DNA from 2 places in the Thermoanaerobacterium aotearoense genome. Region 2 is predicted to be linked to the other one. Evidence: a T-box and tRNA genes for the amino acid it is inferred to sense, from the RefSeq annotation. Region 2 holds a T-box; the other holds one or more tRNA genes.
The links. The T-box of region 2 lies ahead of metG (methionine--tRNA ligase). A T-box ahead of a tRNA ligase gene usually reads a tRNA of that ligase, here a tRNA-Met.
Positions count from the first base shown of each region.

Region 1: it encodes a tRNA-Met, which carries the amino acid that the T-box ahead of metG (methionine--tRNA ligase) is inferred to sense. The anticodon was not compared.

Region 1 covers NZ_CP047602.1:2,369,801-2,379,387, forward strand. The annotation lists gene GSH73_RS11860 (methyl-accepting chemotaxis protein) at 1-409, opposite strand, end outside; tRNA gene GSH73_RS11865 (tRNA-Leu) at 643-732, shown strand; tRNA gene GSH73_RS11870 (tRNA-Met) at 747-822, shown strand; tRNA gene GSH73_RS11875 (tRNA-Met) at 828-901, shown strand; gene GSH73_RS11880 (hypothetical protein) at 1,148-1,414, shown strand; gene GSH73_RS11885 (hypothetical protein) at 1,428-1,676, shown strand; gene GSH73_RS11890 (Ppx/GppA phosphatase family protein) at 1,818-2,735, opposite strand; gene GSH73_RS11895 (S1 domain-containing RNA-binding protein) at 2,777-3,199, opposite strand; gene GSH73_RS11900 (FtsB family cell division protein) at 3,293-3,592, opposite strand; gene yabQ (spore cortex biosynthesis protein YabQ) at 3,660-4,136, opposite strand; gene GSH73_RS11910 (putative manganese-dependent inorganic diphosphatase) at 4,289-5,908, shown strand; gene GSH73_RS11915 (MtnX-like HAD-IB family phosphatase) at 5,900-6,541, opposite strand; gene yabP (sporulation protein YabP) at 6,611-6,904, opposite strand; gene GSH73_RS11925 (SpoIID/LytB domain-containing protein) at 6,982-7,956, opposite strand; gene GSH73_RS11930 (RNA-binding S4 domain-containing protein) at 8,027-8,266, opposite strand; gene GSH73_RS11935 (HU family DNA-binding protein) at 8,311-8,586, opposite strand; gene yabN (bifunctional methyltransferase/pyrophosphohydrolase YabN) at 8,661-9,587, opposite strand, start outside.
Region 2 covers NZ_CP047602.1:2,545,320-2,554,906, reverse strand. The annotation lists gene GSH73_RS12795 (arginine deiminase) at 1-377, opposite strand, end outside; gene GSH73_RS12790 (tRNA1(Val) (adenine(37)-N6)-methyltransferase) at 497-1,243, shown strand; gene rsmI (16S rRNA (cytidine(1402)-2'-O)-methyltransferase) at 1,245-2,060, shown strand; gene GSH73_RS12780 (cation diffusion facilitator family transporter) at 2,207-3,085, shown strand; gene GSH73_RS12775 (AbrB/MazE/SpoVT family DNA-binding domain-containing protein) at 3,124-3,372, opposite strand; gene GSH73_RS12770 (nucleoside recognition domain-containing protein) at 3,512-4,096, shown strand; gene GSH73_RS12765 (spore maturation protein) at 4,102-4,623, shown strand; gene GSH73_RS12760 (CCA tRNA nucleotidyltransferase) at 4,682-6,085, shown strand; T-box leader at 6,142-6,375, shown strand; gene metG (methionine--tRNA ligase) at 6,433-8,343, shown strand; gene GSH73_RS12750 (hypothetical protein) at 8,393-8,695, opposite strand; gene GSH73_RS12745 (hypothetical protein) at 8,720-9,256, opposite strand; gene GSH73_RS12740 (hypothetical protein) at 9,512-9,587, opposite strand, start outside.

The sequences.
Region 1 (9,587 bases), 180 kb from region 2:
CTACAATCTCAACTCCAGAGGAAACCTCCTGAATTGATGAAGATATTTGCTCAAGTGATGATGCCAAACTTTCTGATAGTGACAATACTTTATGTCTTTTCTCTAAACTTTTCCCCATAAGTAGGACTCCAATTACAGTGTTATCGTAATCTTTTATAGGGATAGCATATGACTTAAATGGCACTCCATATACTTCTTTTGGTACATCTTTTATAATATAGTTTCCAGTTCTAAGAGCTTCAAAGGCTGCTCCACCCTCTGGAATTGCATCGCCTACTTTTGCATTAATAGGAAGCTCATCGCAATTTTGTATTTCTAAATATTTTTCATTATCTACAATAGCAAAAGATACACTGTCCTCAAAAAGCAAAGGTAAAAAAGCTGTTAACTTATGAAAAAAGTCAAGCATCTCATCTTTAGATATAGTTATCAATCTTAACCCTCCTTGAGTTGTTAATTTTTTAACTTCTTGTAAAGTACTATAATAAATTATATAAAATTAACGACTTTTGTCAAATTTAGTTAGTATATTTAAATCCCGAAAAGACATGATTTCATTTGCAACACAAACTATATTCATAAAGGTATTGACTTATTGTTCTTTATGTAATATAATTAATGATGTCGCTGGTTGATGTGAGTGCCGGAGTGGCGGAACTGGCAGACGCACAGGACTTAAAATCCTGCGGGCCTTTAAAGCCCGTACCGGTTCGATTCCGGTCTCCGGCACCAATTAAATAGTGCATCGCGGGGTGGAGCAGTTGGCAGCTCGTCGGGCTCATAACCCGGAGGTCGCAGGTTCAAGTCCTGCCCCCGCAACCAAACATGGCGGCGTAGCTCAGTTGGCTAGAGCATGCGGTTCATACCCGCAGTGTCGGTGGTTCGACTCCACTCGCCGCTACTTCCAAGTAAAATCAACAGTTTGAGGTTTTTAAAAAACATATAGTCAAAATGAATGAGCATAATCATTTACCAAGAAAGGTGAGTGATTTTTTTATATGTTTTTTTAATATAAGATAATATTAAATACATTAAATAAACATGAAAAAAGCTTTAAAATGAGTCTTAAATACTATTGAATTTATAAACTTTATAAATTAGAATAAATCTATGAGAAAAATTTTGTGCCAAAGAGAGGTTTTTGTTGATGGAGGAAGAAAAAATTCTTTTTTTGTTGGAAAAAATCAACAATAATATAGGAGACTTAAATAAAGCAATAACTGATTTGAGGTCAGATGTAGATAGTATAAAAGAAGAAATGACTGGTTTAAAATCTGAAGTTTATAGTGTAAAAGAAGAAATGACTGATTTAAAATCTGAAGTTTATAGTGTAAAAGATGAAATGGCTGGTTTAAAATCTGAAGTTTATAGTATAAAAGAAGAAATGACTGATTTAAAGTCGGGAAGTGTATAATGTAAAAGAGGAAATGACTGATCTAAAATCTGAATTACATACTGCAAAAGAAGAAATAAAGAAACTTGGCACTAAGATTGATAATGAGATAACTGATAAAATAAGAGCTTTATTTGATGATAGACAGATTGTTCACGAAAAAATTGATGAAATAAGTGAAAAAATTGATAGAGTACAAATAGATGTAAACAACATGACGATTAAGACGTTATATCATGACAATAAAATATTGGAATTAGGACAAAAGCTGAGCAACAGGTAATCTCAGCTTTTTTGTTTTTTCTCTATATACAGCAAAATAAGCATCGGTTATTTCTTCCAAAGCTTGTAATCCATCTTTTTCTCCATTGTGGTGCATATATTATTTGCATACAGCGCCATAAATTAATTGCCTATTTTCCCATTAGTTTTTCCCATTAGTTTCTTTTATATATTTTTCTACTAAAGCGCCCTCCAAATTATCCCACTCGCTTACGGTAATTGAAGTGCAGTTCAAAAGTTTTAAAATTGTATAGACTATTATTGTGCCAGCAACGATAATATCAGCTCTTTCAGGCTGCAAGCCATTTAAAAGTCTTCTTTCGTCCAAGCTCAACGACATCATTAAATCCAGCAACCTTTTTATTTCGCTTTTACTGAGCACATATCCATGAACTAATTCTCTCGAATACATTTTTAAATCCTGTGACATAGCAGCAAGTGTTGTTATTGTGCCACCTATGACTACTATATCTGTAGGTATTTCTCGATTCTCGCTTATAAACGGCGTAAGCATGTCTGTTATATATAGGCTTATATTATTATACTCATCAATCGAAATAGGATCATTCTTTACAAATTTCTCAGTAAGTCTTAAAGCACCTATGTCAAAACTTTTTTTCACGAGGTTTTCATTAAGATATGAAAATTCTGTGCTTCCTCCACCAACATCTAAAACCAGCACATTATCTTTTTTTGTTCCGTACGAGACACCAATATATCCATAAAGGCTTTCAGTCTCACCATCTATTATATCAACATTTATACCAAGTTTTGTAAGTTCATTTATAAGACTATCAGCATTTTTAGCATCCCTAACTGCAGATGTAGCAAAAGCATATATATCTTGTACCTTGAGATTTTCAGCATCATCTAAAAAAGCTTTTATTGCATTTGCTGTTCTTCCAATAGCATCAGTGGATAATTTTGCATTTTTCGACACAGAATCTCCAAGCCTCGTTATTTTAACATCCTTCTTTATGTGTTTAATATTTTCTCCATCCACATCGCAGACAAGATGGCGGACAGAATTTGTTCCTATATCGATAACAGAACACCTCATATTAGTCCTCCCATAAAAAATCTTCGGGCTTACCCGAAGTTTTAATAACTAGCGTTTCTTTTATAACCGCCGCCTCTTCTTTTTGAATCAAAATTTTTCTTAAGCTGCTGCTGCCTTTCGTCAGAATCCTTTAAAAATTTTGATATCCTTTCTTCAAAAGATATATTATTATTCCGATTGTTATAATTGTCACCGTCATAGCCTTTGTTGCTTTTTGCCTGTTTTGGCTTTGGCAAAGCCTTTTTTATTGATAGGCTTATTCTTCCGCCCTTATCCATAGAAAGAATCTTTACCTTCACCTTGTCGTTTTCTTTCAAAAACTCGTTTATGTCTTTTACATACGTGTTAGCAACTTCTGATATGTGGACTAGCCCTGTTTTGCCTTCTGGTAATTGAACAAACGCTCCAAAATCTGTGATGTTTAGAACAGTTCCTTCAACTACCTCTCCTACCTGAAATGGCATATAAATGTTTATCCTCCCTCTTTTTATTTGATTACTAATATGTTTATTATATATTAAAAAGTCATTTCTATCAAGCATATTAAAAAATTCGCCTTAATTCGAGGAATTTTGTGTATCCTTAGCAGTATCTATAAACATTATCTCTCCTTTTTTGATAAGCCCTAATTTTTGCCTGGCTTCATTTTCGATAAATTCATCTGTCTTTATATATTTTATCTGATTATTTAATTTTTTATTCTCTTCTTCAGCAGCATTTACCTGCGTAGTAGCCGCATTCAATTTTTTATCCAGCACATTTAACGTCATTTGCTGTTTTACAAGCGTAAATAATATGTACACGACAAAAAGAATCAAAAGAGCAGGTTTTAACTTCATTTTTCTCCTTTGTTTCATGGTTAACATACCTCACACACACATTTTTAGTCTTTTAAATATATTCGACATTTATTAGAAAAATCCTTTATTTTTTTCTCTTAAAAATATTAAAATGTGATATTGTATTATTGATTAATTTACCGGGAATGCCCAGTACCTTTGAAATATATCGTAAAGGCACCGATAAAATTTTATAAATAGCAACAAATGGATATGATGCAATTTTATATACCCATATCACTGTATTTTTTATGACCTTATAAAAAAATAGCAGTATTTTCATCACAATAGGGCTTAAAAATATATCGTACAAAAGTATGCCAATCAAAAGACCAAGAAATGAATAAAACCTTATTTCTGCGTAATTACTTACATATAAAAAAAATATAAATACGATTGTAGCCAATATCCAATAGATAATATCTCCTATGTCAGTTCCAATCCTCTTTGGCCTTAGTATAAATCTAAACAATTTATATATATCGTATAAAATAGCGATTATTATGCCACCATATAACATGACAAGAAAAGAATAAAGTTGACTCTCAACATTCATTACCATTTACATTATACCTCCTCATATTATATTATATTTATGTGGGAATTTGATATGATTCATTTAATGCGCCAACCGATATTCATGACAATCTTACATAACTTTCAATCTTAAACAATTTGCGAAGTTTAAAAATCTAAACAAAGGAGAAATTGAATATGAGTGTTGTATTTGTTTCAGGGCATAAAAATCCAGATACTGATTCCATTTGTTCAGCGATCGCATACGCCAATTTAAAGAGAATAGCTGACAAAATAGATGCAGTACCAGTAAGGCTTGGGCCTATTAACAGGGAAACGCAATTTGTATTAGACTATTTTGATGTAAATGAACCACTATTGATAGACAATGTATATACTCAGGTTGGCGATATTGCTTATGATAAACCACTTACCATAAGCGAAAAAGCACCAATGTATGAAGCTTGGAATATTTTATTAAGTAACAATTCCAAGACAATTGTGGTTGTAGATGATGAAAATAAATTAAAAGGCATTGCAACTATGGGAGACCTTGCAAAAGCATACCTGACATCATCACATGAGTTGTCAAATTACACTATCCCAGTTGAAAACATCATAAAGACATTAAACGGAAAGCTAATCTTAAAGAATGAAGAATTTGTAAGAGGCGATATAATTGTCGCCGCCATGCAAACGCAAAGTGTGGTAAGCAGAATAGAACCTGGCATGACATTAATCGTAGGAAACAGAGAAAACATCCAATTAGAATCAATAAAAAAAGGCGCAAAGACCATAATAATCACTGGTGGTGAAGCCCCATCGAATGCAGTCATAGAAGAAGCAAAAAAGTTTGACTCCACTTTAATAGTAGTACCTTGCGACACTTTTGATACCATAAAGCTTATAAACCAATGCTTGCCTGTATTACTTATAATGATCAAAGATGACATTGTCACATTTAAAGACAGTGATTACATAGATGATGTAAGACAGACAATGTTAAAATACAGATATAGAAATTTCCCTGTGGTTGATGATGAAGGGAAAGTATTGGGTCTATTGGCAAGGCGTCACATATTGGACTATGAAAGAAAGAAAATAATACTTGTAGATCACAACGAATTGTCTCAAGCCGTTGATGGGATAGAGGATGCTACTATCCTTGAAATCATTGACCACCACCGAGTTGGCGGCATTGAAACAAATCAACCTATACTATTTAGAAACCAGCCTGTAGGCTGTTCTTCTACAATAATCAATAAAATCTATGAAGAGAGAGGTATAACGCCAGATAAGCGTATTGCAGGGCTTATGTGTGCAGCCATATTATCAGACACGCTTGTATTCAAATCGCCAACATGCACACCAGAAGATATACGAGCGGCAAAAAAATTAGCTGAAATAGCTGAGATAGATATAGAGTCTTTCGGCAAAGAGATGTTTGAAGCCGGCACATCCTTAAAAGGCAAAACAGTTGAAGAGATATTTTATACCGACTTTAAAGAATTTTTAATCGGCAACTTAAAAGTTGGCATAGGACAAGTCAATACACTGTCAAGCATCGGAAATCTTAAAGATGATCTTCTTAAATTCATGGAAGAGGAAAGAAAAAACAAAAGCTTTGATATGCTTTTGCTAATGCTGACAGATATAATCAACGAGGGCTCTTTGTTCTTGTTTGCAGGCAATCACAAGGAGTTATTAGAAAGAGCATTTAACATAAATATCGATGACAATCATTTTTACCTTCCATACGTCATATCGAGAAAAAAACAAGTTGTACCTCCAATAGCAAAAGCGATAAACTTAAAATAGTTTATCGCTTTTTTCTAAATATTCCATGATGTCTCTAAAATCTCCAAATGGAACAAATGGAATGCCATTGTCCTCACAGTATTTTAACAACACACCTTTTGCAAAAAGCAAATCGGCATGTTTTGAAATGCAAATATCAGAGTAACCATCGCCAATATAGATAATCCGCGTGTTTTCATTCTTATACTTTTTTAAGATGTCCAACTTGCAAGAACCACATTTATCGCAATCATCAGATGTATTAAATGATGCCACAATTTTACCGTCGCGAAAGTCCAGTTTATTGCTAAAATACTCTATGCCAATATTGTATTTATCTAAGACAGTCCTTATGTTGAAGTCATAGCCATCGCTGACTATTATAACTTTATAGCCTCTATCTTTGCAAAACTCCATGAAATCTTTAAAGTATAAATCTATTTCCATCGTCAAAAGCAATGATTTCAATTTTTCTTCATCCATGTCCATAAGCTTAAATGTCTCTAATGCACATTCTTCCGTAGTTATCTTGCCTTCTTCCCAATCTTTCTCTATCTCTTGCCAGCCGTCTTTAGCAAAAGCCTTTACCATCGCATAACACGTGTCTTCTTTTGTTATTGTTCCATCAAAATCTACAAGCACATAAGTATCCATAAAGCATATCCCCTTTAAATCATCTATTATTATAATACATGATTTAAAGGAATACATCAATTCTCAAATTCATCTAAACATCCTGCTTAAAAAGCCGCCAGATTTACCCATTAATCCGCCTCTATCGCTGTAAACAATACTTATAAGTTCGCCATCTATTGATACATTTCCATCGTCCAAATTCAGCTTATTTATGTGAAGTTCTTGGCCTTTAATCGTGAGAATACCCATTGATGTTTCCAGCACAACAGTTTCATCATCAAAACTTACAACATTGTCCACGCCTGTTATTTGCATCTTTTCCCTATTTTGCACAGAGATATTTTGCGGTTTGTTGATGTTTGTCCCTTTTCTATCATCCATCATAACACCTCCTCTTTTAGAATAATTTTATGTCCACATAGATTTTTTAGAACAAAAAAGAGAGCTTTTGGCTCTCTTTACTCCCAAAGTTTTACAATATTTATATTTCTAAAATAATGCATTATGATGTCACTGGCTTTAGCTCCATTTTTAGCCATCTGATATGCTCCCCATTGAGACATGCCAACACCGTGCCCAAAGCCTCTTCCCTTTATTGTAAGATTACTTCCATCGTATTTGACACTGTCTAACATTGTAGACTTCATCTTTTCACTTCCAATAGCAATCCTAAAATCTGGCGCATTTACAGGTATTTTATCAAAGTCCAGAAGTACCGTCCTGCCAGATATTCCTTTCGCTCCTATCTTTACTGTTTTAAAATCGCTTATTTCTATGCCCATCTTGTTTAAAGCACTTAAAACTTCCTGCTTTGTAAAAGTATATGACCAATTTCTTATATTGGGAGGAGCTACTTTAATATCGTCTGATTTTACACTTTCTGTGTATGGTGGCTCACTTTTTTTATAATTAAGCCCTTCTTTAGCCAATGCCGTTCTGCCTGCAGCATCTGAATGAAACCATGCTTCGATGTATTTTCCATCGTATACCGCCACTAATCCCCTCGTGTCATTCACCGCTTTCTTTATATTCGAATTGATATTTGACGGATTCCACGCTTGCGCTTCTTCGAAATCAGTCGATATATCCGCATCTGTGTATTTTGATTTTTCATTATTGACAAAATTTAAGACGTAGCTTCTCGCCAATATTGCTTGTGCTTTCAATGCCTCAAGCGGCCAATCGTTTTTTATTTCACCTGCGACTGTTCCCATGACATATTGTTCCAAAGGCATTGTCTCTATTTTCCCCGTCTGTGTAATGTAGACTTTCAAGACAGGCTCTTTATTATATCCACGGCTTATTTTATCAGGTATTTTAGGAAGCGTTGTTTTCTCTTTTGTTGGCTGTATAGGCTTTTTGGCTGGCGTACCACATGACGTCGAAACAAACATAAAAATAAAAAAAATTAAAATCCACTTTATTTTAGCCATAAAAAATCCCTCCCATTCAAAATTCATTCCTTATCTTAGTATGGGAAGGATTGTCCTATTTAATTCTTTTTTATAGTAACCTGTACATTTTAGCAGCGTCATCTTTAAGCACATGATCTTTTACATCTAAAACTTCCGCTTTTATTACTCTACTGCCAAAATTAATCTCTACCACATCGCCTACTTTTAAAATATCGCCTGCTTTTGCCACTTTTCCATTTACAAATACCATTCCCTTGTCGCAAGCTTCTTTTGCCACTGTCCTTCTTTTTATAAGCCTGGACACTTTCAAAAACTTATCAAGCCGCATGTCCATCGTCCTCCAAAAAAACAATCAGGTCATATGACCTGATCTTATGCATTTACTAAATCTTTTAATGCCTTTCCTGCTTTAAATACTGGTGCTTTTGAAGCAGGAATCGTAATTTCCTCTTTTGTCTGAGGATTTCTGCCCTTTCTTTCTGCTCTTTCCCTCACTTCAAATGTTCCAAAACCTACTAACTGAACTTTGTCTCCTTGTTTTAAAGCTTCTTGAACTGCATCAACAAATGCATTTAATGCCTTTTCTGCATCCTTTTTTGTTAACTCACTTTTTTCTGCAATTTTAGTAACAAGATCTGCCTTATTCACCATAATACCTCCTTAGTAATTTATACTACACTTATTTATTCTTCACAAATCTTAAAAATCCTGCTAGTTTAAGCTTATTTTTGTGCTTTTTTATTAAATTTATTCATTTTTGCCTCGTTCCAAAGGCTATCCATCTCAGATAATGTCATATCTTCCAATTTATGTCCAGATTTCTCTGCTGCATCTTCTATGTAATTGAACCTTTGGATGAATTTTTCAATGGTCTTATGGACAGCAATTTCGGGGTCAATTTTTAAAAATCTAGCAACATTTACGACAGCAAAAATCAAATCTCCTAATTCTTCTACTTTATCATTTTCGTCTTTCCCTTTATACACCTCCTTAAATTCATTTAATTCTTCATAGACTTTTGCCATTGCGTCGTCTACATTGTCCCAGTCAAAGCCTACTTTTGCCGCTTTCTCTTGTACTTTATAACCCCTAATCAATGCTGGCATAGACCTTGGAACACTTTTTAACTCATTTGTGTGGGATTTAAAGCCTTTTTCATCTTTTTTTATCTCATCCCACCTTTTTAGAACATCTGCTGAAGTAGCTATTTCCTCAACTCCAAACACATGAGGATGCCTGTAAATCATCTTTTTGCACTCGGCATCACATACATCATGAAAGTCGAATGCCTTTCTCTCATCAGCAATCTGAGAGTGAAAAACCACTTGCAACAAGACGTCTCCAAGCTCTTCCAACAAACCTTCGTCTGAATCCTTCTCTATTGCATCGATTACTTCATAGCATTCTTCAATCAAATATCTTTTTAATGTGCTGTGATCCTGCTCTTTATCCCAAGGACATCCATTCTCACCTCTGAGCTTTGCCATTATGTCAAGCAAGTCATCTATATCGTACCTTGCTTTAAAAATACCTTTGACAGGCGGTATGAATATAGATGTAAGGTAATCAATCCAGTCTACCATGTCAATTTTATACAAAGGCATGGTCTCAATTCGCTGTTCGCCCTTTACACCAGCACTTTTTACGAC
Region 2 (9,587 bases):
CTTATGGCAATTTCCGCAACATCGCTGCAGCCTAAATCCATAAGGTAATCTTTAAGGTAGCTTTCTGTTTCGGTATTTGTTATGCCGTTTATCTTCAGAAGATCCGCTATAAACTGTTCCTTTATAGCTTCATCTCTCAGTACATCCTGAAGAAGGTCTTTTACGTACAAAACAGTTATACCGTTATCCTTTAACACTTTGGCAAATTCATCATGTTCCTCTTGAATCTTTCTAACCCATGGAATATCATCAAAAAGCAGCTCTGTCAAATTTTGAGGCGTAAGCCTTTCTAATTCCTTTCCGGGTCTATGAAGTACGACTGCTTTTAAAGTTCCTATTTCTGATGATACATGTGGCACTAATAATGGATGCGTCACCAACACATTCCTCCCTATGCATAAACTCTTTATATAGTATACTTTGCTTATATCCATTTTTCAATACGATTTATATTAATTTATTGATATGGTAAAATTATTTGTAACGAGGTGGTAATATGCTAAAAGATGGCGAGAGAATTGACGATTTGAATTTGAATGGACTTAAGCTCATACAGAGAGAAGACATGTTTAAATTTGGGATGGATGCTGTATTGCTTTCCAATTTTGTATACACAAAAAGAGGAGATAAGATTGTAGACTTAGGCTGTGGAACAGGCATCATACCAATTTTGATAGCAGGAAAATCAAGAGATACACGTATTGTAGGTGTTGAAATACAAAGTGAAGTTGCCAATATTGCTATAAGAAACGTATATCTCAATAATTTTGAAGGCAGAATAGACATAATAAACGATGATATTAGAAATGTTGTGGATAAGTTGGGAATTGAAAAATACGATATTGTGACGTCCAATCCTCCGTACATGCCGTACAAGACAGGGTTTGACAAAAATAGCGAAAGTGAAAACATATCGCGATATGAGTTAAATGGCGGACTTGACGATTTTATAAAGGTTGCAGCAAAGCTTTTAAAGTTTGGAGGCAAGTTTTTTTTAGTGCATAGAGTGGATAGGATTGTGGATATTGTTTATAATTTGCGGATTTGCAACTTAGAGCCTAAAAAAATAAGGTTTATCCATCCACATTTTGGGGAAAAGCCGAATTTAGTCTTGGTAGAGGCAAAAAAAGGCGCAAAAAGTGGTGTTGTAATAATGCCGCCCCTTTACGTCTACGAAGAAAATGGAGAATATACGAAAGAGCTTTTAAGCATATACGGAAAAACTTCGATAGAGGAGGAATAGCATGTCTGGAAGCTTGTATTTGTGTCCAACACCAATTGGAAATTTGGAAGACATAACCTTAAGAGTTTTAAGGGTGCTTAAAGAAGTGGATATAATAGCTGCTGAAGACACAAGGCAGACTTTGAAACTTTTGAATCATTACGATATAAAAAAAACAGTAGTAAGCTATCATGAGCATAACAAAGTTTCAAGCGGTGAAAAACTTTTGATAGATTTAAAAGCCGGTAAAAATGTAGCGCTGGTTACTGATGCTGGTACACCGGGAATATCTGACCCCGGAGAAGACCTTGTAAAACTTTGTTTGGAAGAAAAGATAAATGTAGTGTCACTGCCCGGTGCTACAGCTATAACAACGGCATTAGTAGGTTCTGGACTTGACACAAAGAAGTTTGTCTTCTTGGGATTTTTGCCAACAAAGAAAAGCGAGAGAGAAAGTGTCTTGGATGAAATAGGGAGAGAAAAGAGAACGGTTATCATTTATGAAGCGCCTCATAGAATTGTCAGAACGTTGGAAGAATTAAAGCCGTACATAGAGGACAGAAAGGTTGTAATAGCAAGAGAGCTTACAAAAGTGCATGAAGAGTACATAAGAGGTACGGCAGATGAAGTTCTATCAAAATTGGGGGATGACGTAAAAGGAGAAATTGTAGTCCTTATAGAGGGTGGAAAAGATGAAGTTGCGATGGAGCCAGAGGAGCTTCTCAGAAGGTATATTGAATGTGGCATGGATAAGAAGGAAGCGATTAAATTGACGGCTAAACAATTAAAAATACCTAAGAGCGAAATTTACAAGCTTGCATTGAAAGATGAATCGTAATTCGATTTCGCCTATCAGTATCAGTTGATAATGATAATCAATAATCTTTAACCATAAAAGTATCTTAATATATTGCATAATTTTTAGTTTAAGCATATAATATGTATTATATTAAAAATTATCAATTGATACAAAGGGGTTTTATAATGAATTCATTTAAAAAGATAAAGAATGTTTTGATACTCATACTGTTTATAAATATAGCTGTGGCGTTGGCTAAACTTTTATACGGTTTGCATATAAAAAGCGCCAGCATGGTAGCTGATGGGTTTCATTCATTATCAGATAGCTCAGGCAATATAGTAGGTCTTGTAGGCATATATTTAGCGTCAAAACCGCAGGACGAAGAACATCCTTATGGACATAAAAAATTTGAGACATTTTCATCAATTTTTATATCTGTGATGCTGTTTGCAGTAAGCTATACTATACTAAGAGAAGCTTATGGAAGGCTTTTAAATCCTGTAGAACCAAAAATCACCTTAGATAGCTTCATAATAATGATTACTACATTATTGCTTAATATATTTGTATTCACTTATGAGTACAGACAAGGAGTAAATTTAAAAAGCGACATACTTGTATCTGATTCACTCCACACAAAAAGCGACATATACGTGTCTGTCTCTGTTCTTATTACGCTTATTGCATTAAAACTTGGAATACCGCCATACATCGATCCGCTGATGTCTGTAGCAATATCAATATTCATCGTAAAAGCAGGTATTGAAATAATAAAGCATAGCTCTGATATACTGTGCGACAGAATAGTGATAGATTCAGAAAAAATCCGCGACATCGCTTTATCTGTAAAAGGTGTGCTTTCTTGCCATCAAATAAGAAGCAGAGGCAGAGAAGACGACATAAATATAGACATGCATATAATGGTTGACCCGAGTGAAAACATAACAGATGCCCATTATATAGCTGATCAGTTGGAAGAAAAATTAAAAAAGGAAATACCTGGTGTCACTGAAGTCATCGTTCATATAGAGCCTTATGATAAAAATGAAGTAACAGAGTAAAAAAATAATAGAAGTAAAACTTCTATTATTTTTTAATATTATTCGCTTTTTTTAATGTCATCGAGGCATGCTTTGCAGATGTTTTTGCCTTTGTAATTGACGACATTTTCTGCATTGCCGCAGAAAATACATGCAGGCTCGTACTTTTTAAGCACAATCTGCTCGCCATCCACGTAGATTTCCAAAGCGTCTCTTTCTGCAATATTCAGAGTCCTTCTAAGTTCGATAGGAATGACAACTCTTCCCAACTCGTCCACTTTTCTTACAATTCCTGTGGATTTCAACATATCTCTCCCCTCCTAAAACTACAAAATTCGACAAATTCTTTGCATTCTAATAATACCAAGTTTTGAAAAATAAGTCAATAGTTTAATGGCATTTTTTTTTAAAAATAACATAAATTTTTATAGGATGGGGGAGATAAAGTTGATAAATTATATATGGATCTTCATGATTGGTGTAGGTATTGTTGTCGGTATGATAAACGGTAGGATGGGGGAAGTATCAAAAGCTATAATTGATTCATCTGAGTCGGCTGTCACAATATCAATAGGACTCGTAGGCATCATGTCTTTATGGTTGGGTATAATGCAGATAGCTGAAAAATCTGGGCTTATGGACATGCTGGCAAAGGTCTTAAAACCAGCCATAATAAAACTATTCCCTGAAATACCTAAAGATCATCCTGCCATTGGTGCTATGATAATGAATATATCGGCTAATATGTTGGGGTTAGGCAATGCGGCCACGCCTTTTGGAATTAAGGCTATGGAGTACCTTCAAGAGTTGAATAAAAGGGATGTTGCATCTAACTCCATGTGCACATTTCTCGTCATAAATACTGCATCAGTTCAGCTTCTCCCTGCTGTAATGATAGGGTTAAGGGCTTCTTTGGGTGCGAAAAATCCAGCAGATTTTGTATTGGCTGGACTTTTATCCAGCGTTACAGCTTTAACCGTAGGCCTTGTGGTCGTAAAATCACTTGAAAAGTCATCACTTTTTAAGGAGTGATATTTTTGCTTAAATCAATTTCTGAGTTTATAATTCCAGCCATAATGCTTTTGATTCCTGCATACGGGTTAATTAAACATGTAAAAGTCTATGAAGTCTTTTTAGATGGTGCAAAAGAAGGCATTAATACAATAATAAAAATATTTCCTGCTTTGCTGGCAATGTTGGTGGCAGTGGGAGTCTTAAGGGCATCAGGTACTTTAGATATCTTTGCAAAGTGGATTTCACCGCTTACTGCAAAAATTGGGATGCCGTCAGATGTAGTGCCATTGGCACTCATAAGGCCTCTATCTGGAAGCGGTGCATTAGGCATAGCGACGGAACTTATTAAATCCCATGGGCCTGATTCATTTACAGCCAAACTTGCTTCTGTCATGTACGGCTCCACTGAGACTACGTTTTACGTCTTAGCAGTTTATTTTGGATCTGTTGGAGTCAAAAAGATGAGGCATTCCATAGTAGCAGGCATTGCTGCCGATATCGCCGCAATACTGTCATCTGTTTTTTATAGCAGACTGTTTTTTTAACGGTTCAAATTTGATATACTAAAGGCAGTAATAATAAAAAACGAGGAGTTTACATGATATGGGGATATTGATAAATAGGATAAAGCGCATACTATCTGATGAGGCCGAAAAAGTCTATATTGTAGGAGGAACTATAAGGGACAGAATACTAAATGTAGATATAAGCGATTATGATTTTGCTGTATTAGGTGATGCTGCTTCGGTTTCAAAGCTTGTATGTGATAAGCTAAAAGGCTCTTACGTGCCTTATGCAGAGGACAGAGGAACATATAGAGTCGTGTATGAAAATATAGTGCTGGATTTTACGCAAATCAGAGGCGAAAATATAGATGAAGATTTGCTTCATAGGGATTTTACGATAAATGCGATGGCAATAAGGCTAAATGATTTTTTTGATGTAGACTTGATAATAGATCCTTTAGGCGGGCTAAAGGATTTAAGAGAAAAGAAGATAAAATGCGTAGGGAAAAGTTCCTTCGATGATGACCCTTTAAGGATGCTTAGAGCTATTAGATTTGCAGCCAAATACAATTTTTCCATAGATGAGGATTCCAAAAATCTTATAAGAGAAAAAGCCGATTTGATTGAGAATGTTTCTTCAGAAAGGATTATGAGTGAAATATATTCTATACTTAAGTCAAAGGAGTCCTTCAAATACGTACAAATGATGGACGAGCTGGGGTTAATCGATGCGATTTTTCCTGAGATAGCTGAGATGAAAGAGATAGGCAAGTGCTATTATCAGGTTTTAGACTCATGGCATCATTCTATAAAAACGATAGAAGAATATGAAACGATTGTAAATGAGCTTAGATTTCCTTCAGATATAGAGAATTTGGTCAAAAAGTACCTTGATAAAGATCTTTCTTCGGGAAACAAACTAAAAGATGTATTGAAACTTGCTGCAATGTTTCATGAAATCGGCAAAAAAGATGCCATTTATATAGATTCTGATAACAGGCTTCAGTTCTACAATCACGATGTAAAGGGAGAAAAAATTGTTGCAGATATAGCTAAAAGATTAAAACTGGCGAAAAAAGAAGCATCCCTGATAAAGAAGATGGTCTTGTACCACGGAAACCCATTTTCACTGTACATAGATGGGATTGGAAACAAAGCATTGTTTAAGTTTTTTTCAGACCTTGAAGAAAATGCTTTGGGGTGCTTGCTTTTGTCGTTGGCCGATGTTACCTCGGCTATGAAAGGACAAGGCCGGTTAAATGAAGCTTCATGCTATAGAAATTTCATAACCAAGCTATTAAGAAGGTACATGGACTTTGAAAGGACGAAGACACCACTTCTTACGCCGCTTGATATAATAGTCAATTTCGATCTTAAAGATTATAAGCTTTTAAATCAAATACTGTACGAATTGAGAAAAAATCAATTTTACGGTGAAATAGAAAGCAGAGAAGACGCAGTAAAATTTGTGGAAGAAAGAATGAGGATGGAGAAAATATAGTTGACAATGTATTTGCGATAAAGTATATTATTATGTAATGATGTAAATAATATATTAAAAAGGCAATGAAGGGAAGAGTAGAAAGGAATTTCTCTTAAAGAGAGCTGGGTTAAGGTGAAAGCCAGCAGAGAATGAACTTTTGAACATGGACCTTGAGCTTCAAAGCTGAAACTAAGTAGGCTTTGGCGGGATTTCCCGTTACAGAGTAGGAGTGTGACAGCACTTTACGAGGCATACTGCCGTGAGGCGTATGTGAAAAGGGTGGTATCGCGATCAAACTCGCCCCTTAGTGGGAGGCGGGTTTTTTTACGCCTTAAAAATAAAGTTATAAGATGAGGAGGATTTTTATGGCGAAGACTTTTTACATTACGACACCTATATATTATCCAAGCGATAAGCTGCATATAGGTCATTCTTATACGACTGTCGCTGCAGATGCGATGGCTCGGTTTAAAAGGCTTACAGGTTATGACGTGATGTTTTTGACAGGAACAGATGAGCACGGTCAGAAGATACAGAGAAAGGCAAAAGAAAAAGGCGTTACGCCGAAACAGTATGTAGATGAAATTGTGGCGTGGATAAAAGATTTGTGGAAGACAATGGACATAAGCAATGATAAGTTTATAAGGACGACGGACCAGCAGCACGAAGAGATTGTGCAAAAGATATTTACAAAGCTTTACGAAAAAGGGGACATATACAAAAGTGAATACGAAGGTTGGTACTGCACACCTTGCGAGACGTTTTGGACGGAGAAACAGCTTGTAGATGGGAACTGTCCAGATTGCGGCAGACCTGTAGAGCTTGTGAAAGAGGAAAGCTATTTCTTTAAGCTTTCAAATTACGCTGACAAACTTCTTAAATACTACGAGGAGCATCCAGACTTTATACAGCCTGAATCAAGGCTAAATGAGATGGTAAGCTTTATTAAATCCGGACTTGAGGACTTGTGCGTATCCAGAACGTCCTTTGATTGGGGCGTAAAAGTTCCCTTTGATCCAAAGCACGTTGTGTATGTTTGGATTGACGCTCTTTCTAACTATATAACTGCACTGGGGTATTCTACAGATGACGATGAAGATTTTAAAAAGTATTGGCCGGCAGATGTACACCTTGTTGGAAAGGAGATCGTAAGATTCCACACTATTATATGGCCTGCAATGCTTATGGCGCTGGATTTGCCTCTACCTAAGAAAGTGTTTGGCCATGGTTGGCTTATATTAGAAGGCGGCAAGATGTCAAAATCGAAGGGCAACGTGGTTGATCCGAAAGAGCTTGTATCAAAATACGGCGTGGATGCCATAAGGTATTTTCTTTTAAGAGAAGTTCCGTTTGGAGCAGATGGCGTATTTTCAAATGAAGCTCTGATTTCCAGGATAAACTCAGATCTTGCCAATGACTTTGGAAACCTTCTAAGCAGGACTGTAACGATGGTAGAAAAATACTTCGACAGTGTAGTGCCTGAAACTTCGGATAAAGATGATGTTGATGATGAGCTAATATCCATAGCAAATAATTTGCCAAAAGTTGTTGAAAGCTATATGGATAAGCTGCAGTTTTCAAATGCTCTTGCGGAGATTTGGAAGCTTGTAGGGCGAGCAAATAAGTACATTGACGAGACGATGCCATGGGTATTGGCAAAAGATGAAGACAAGAAAGGAAGGCTTAAAACTGTTCTTTACAACCTTGTTGAATCGTTGAGGTTTGTCGCTATTTTGATAACGCCGTTTATGCCGAATACGCCTATCAAAATATACGAGCAGCTTGGAATCAGCGATGACTTAAAGACATGGGATAGCCTTAAATTCGGCTTACTGAAACCAGGCACAAAAGTCAAAAGAGGGGAGAATATTTTCCCGAGGATCGATGTAGAAAAAGAGCTTAAAGAAGCTGAAAAAGAATCGCCTAAAAAAGTAGATGTAGAAAAAGAGACAAATTACATCAAAATAGATGACTTTGCAAAGATCGATTTGAGGGTTGCGGAAGTATTGGAAGCCGAAAAAGTAGAAGGCGCTGATAAATTGTTAAAGCTTAAGCTTAAAGTAGGCGACGAGGTAAGGCAAGTTGTATCAGGACTTGCACTGCATTACAAACCAGATGAACTTGTAGGCAAAAAACTCGTCCTCGTTGCTAACTTGGAGCCTAAAAAATTAAGAGGCATAGAATCGTACGGAATGATTTTGGCGGCATCAAACGAAGGCAAATTGACCGTCGTAACTGTCGACAAAGATATAGAAAGCGGTGCGAAGGTGAAATAAAAAGAAGGCGGGGTGATTCCCGCCATTATTTTTATCTAATTGAATTACTTTAAGTGTTTTGCTTCTTATCATCTTTCGAATTTTTGTCTGAAGAACTATATGGTAATCCGGCTGCTAATCCAGTGAACAGAGCTAAGTAAAATGAAGATGTTTTTGGATAAAAGAAATCTAATATGGCAGCTATGACGACAATTGCTATAAAGCAGAAAAACTTAATTTTAGATTCTTTGTCTTTCGGTATGGAATACTTAAAAACCCGTCCAGAAAAGCGTGCCATTTCAAAACCAATTAGAAAAATGATTAAACTTACTACAATACTTATTAGCCAAACATATAAACTCTTCAAAGACAAACTCCTTCCTTATGGTTATTTACATCATAGAAATGATGCAAAATATTTCGTAGTGCAAATATATTGGGTATGTGCTGCATCGGCATACCATTCATCAATAACTTCTTTATTTAGCGATGAACCATAATACCAGACATTTTCGTGATAATAAAGAGAAGGTGTATTGCCATAAGGACAATTTTGGATAGCACTAATAATAGCGCTTGCTACCAATCTAGTGACTGGATTTGGTAGATAATTAGCTAATGCTGAAGATAGAGTATCAATTCCAATATTTTTTAACCAAGTACTCAAGGCCAAATCTTTATTAGTAATACCAGCGTGAATGTTGTAATCACTTTCTGTGCCAACTATTGGTGTATTCATTTGGTATACCCATTCATCAATCATTGGTTTTGCAGTTTTAGAATCAATGTTTGTAACATTATAAGTAGAACTATTTTCTTCTATGGATTTTATTGCTTTTTCATTTGAAGGGATTTCTAAAGCAAAAACAGAACTAAAAGTTGAAACTGTAAGTAGCACTATAGCAAGAATCAACGAAACAACCTTTTTTAACATTTTTAAACATCTCCCTTTTATAGTTAGTAATACTATTTTGGTACAAAACAGTATACTAACTATTTTTTATTAAACATCGAATGACCATTCATCTGTTTAATTACATTATAACTCTAACTCCAACATTTGGGAAGTTCCGAAATTCGGCACATTTTTTATGAAGTAGGTGCCGATTTTCGGAACTTCAATTTCTGCTTTACTAAGTTCACCTAACATGATATGTAAGACAAGCTTCAAGTTATGTAATAAGCTTTATTACAATAAATGATTAAAATAAATAGATAAACGTTCAAAAATGCCTTTCTGCTTGAATTCTAACGGAGGAAGTCCA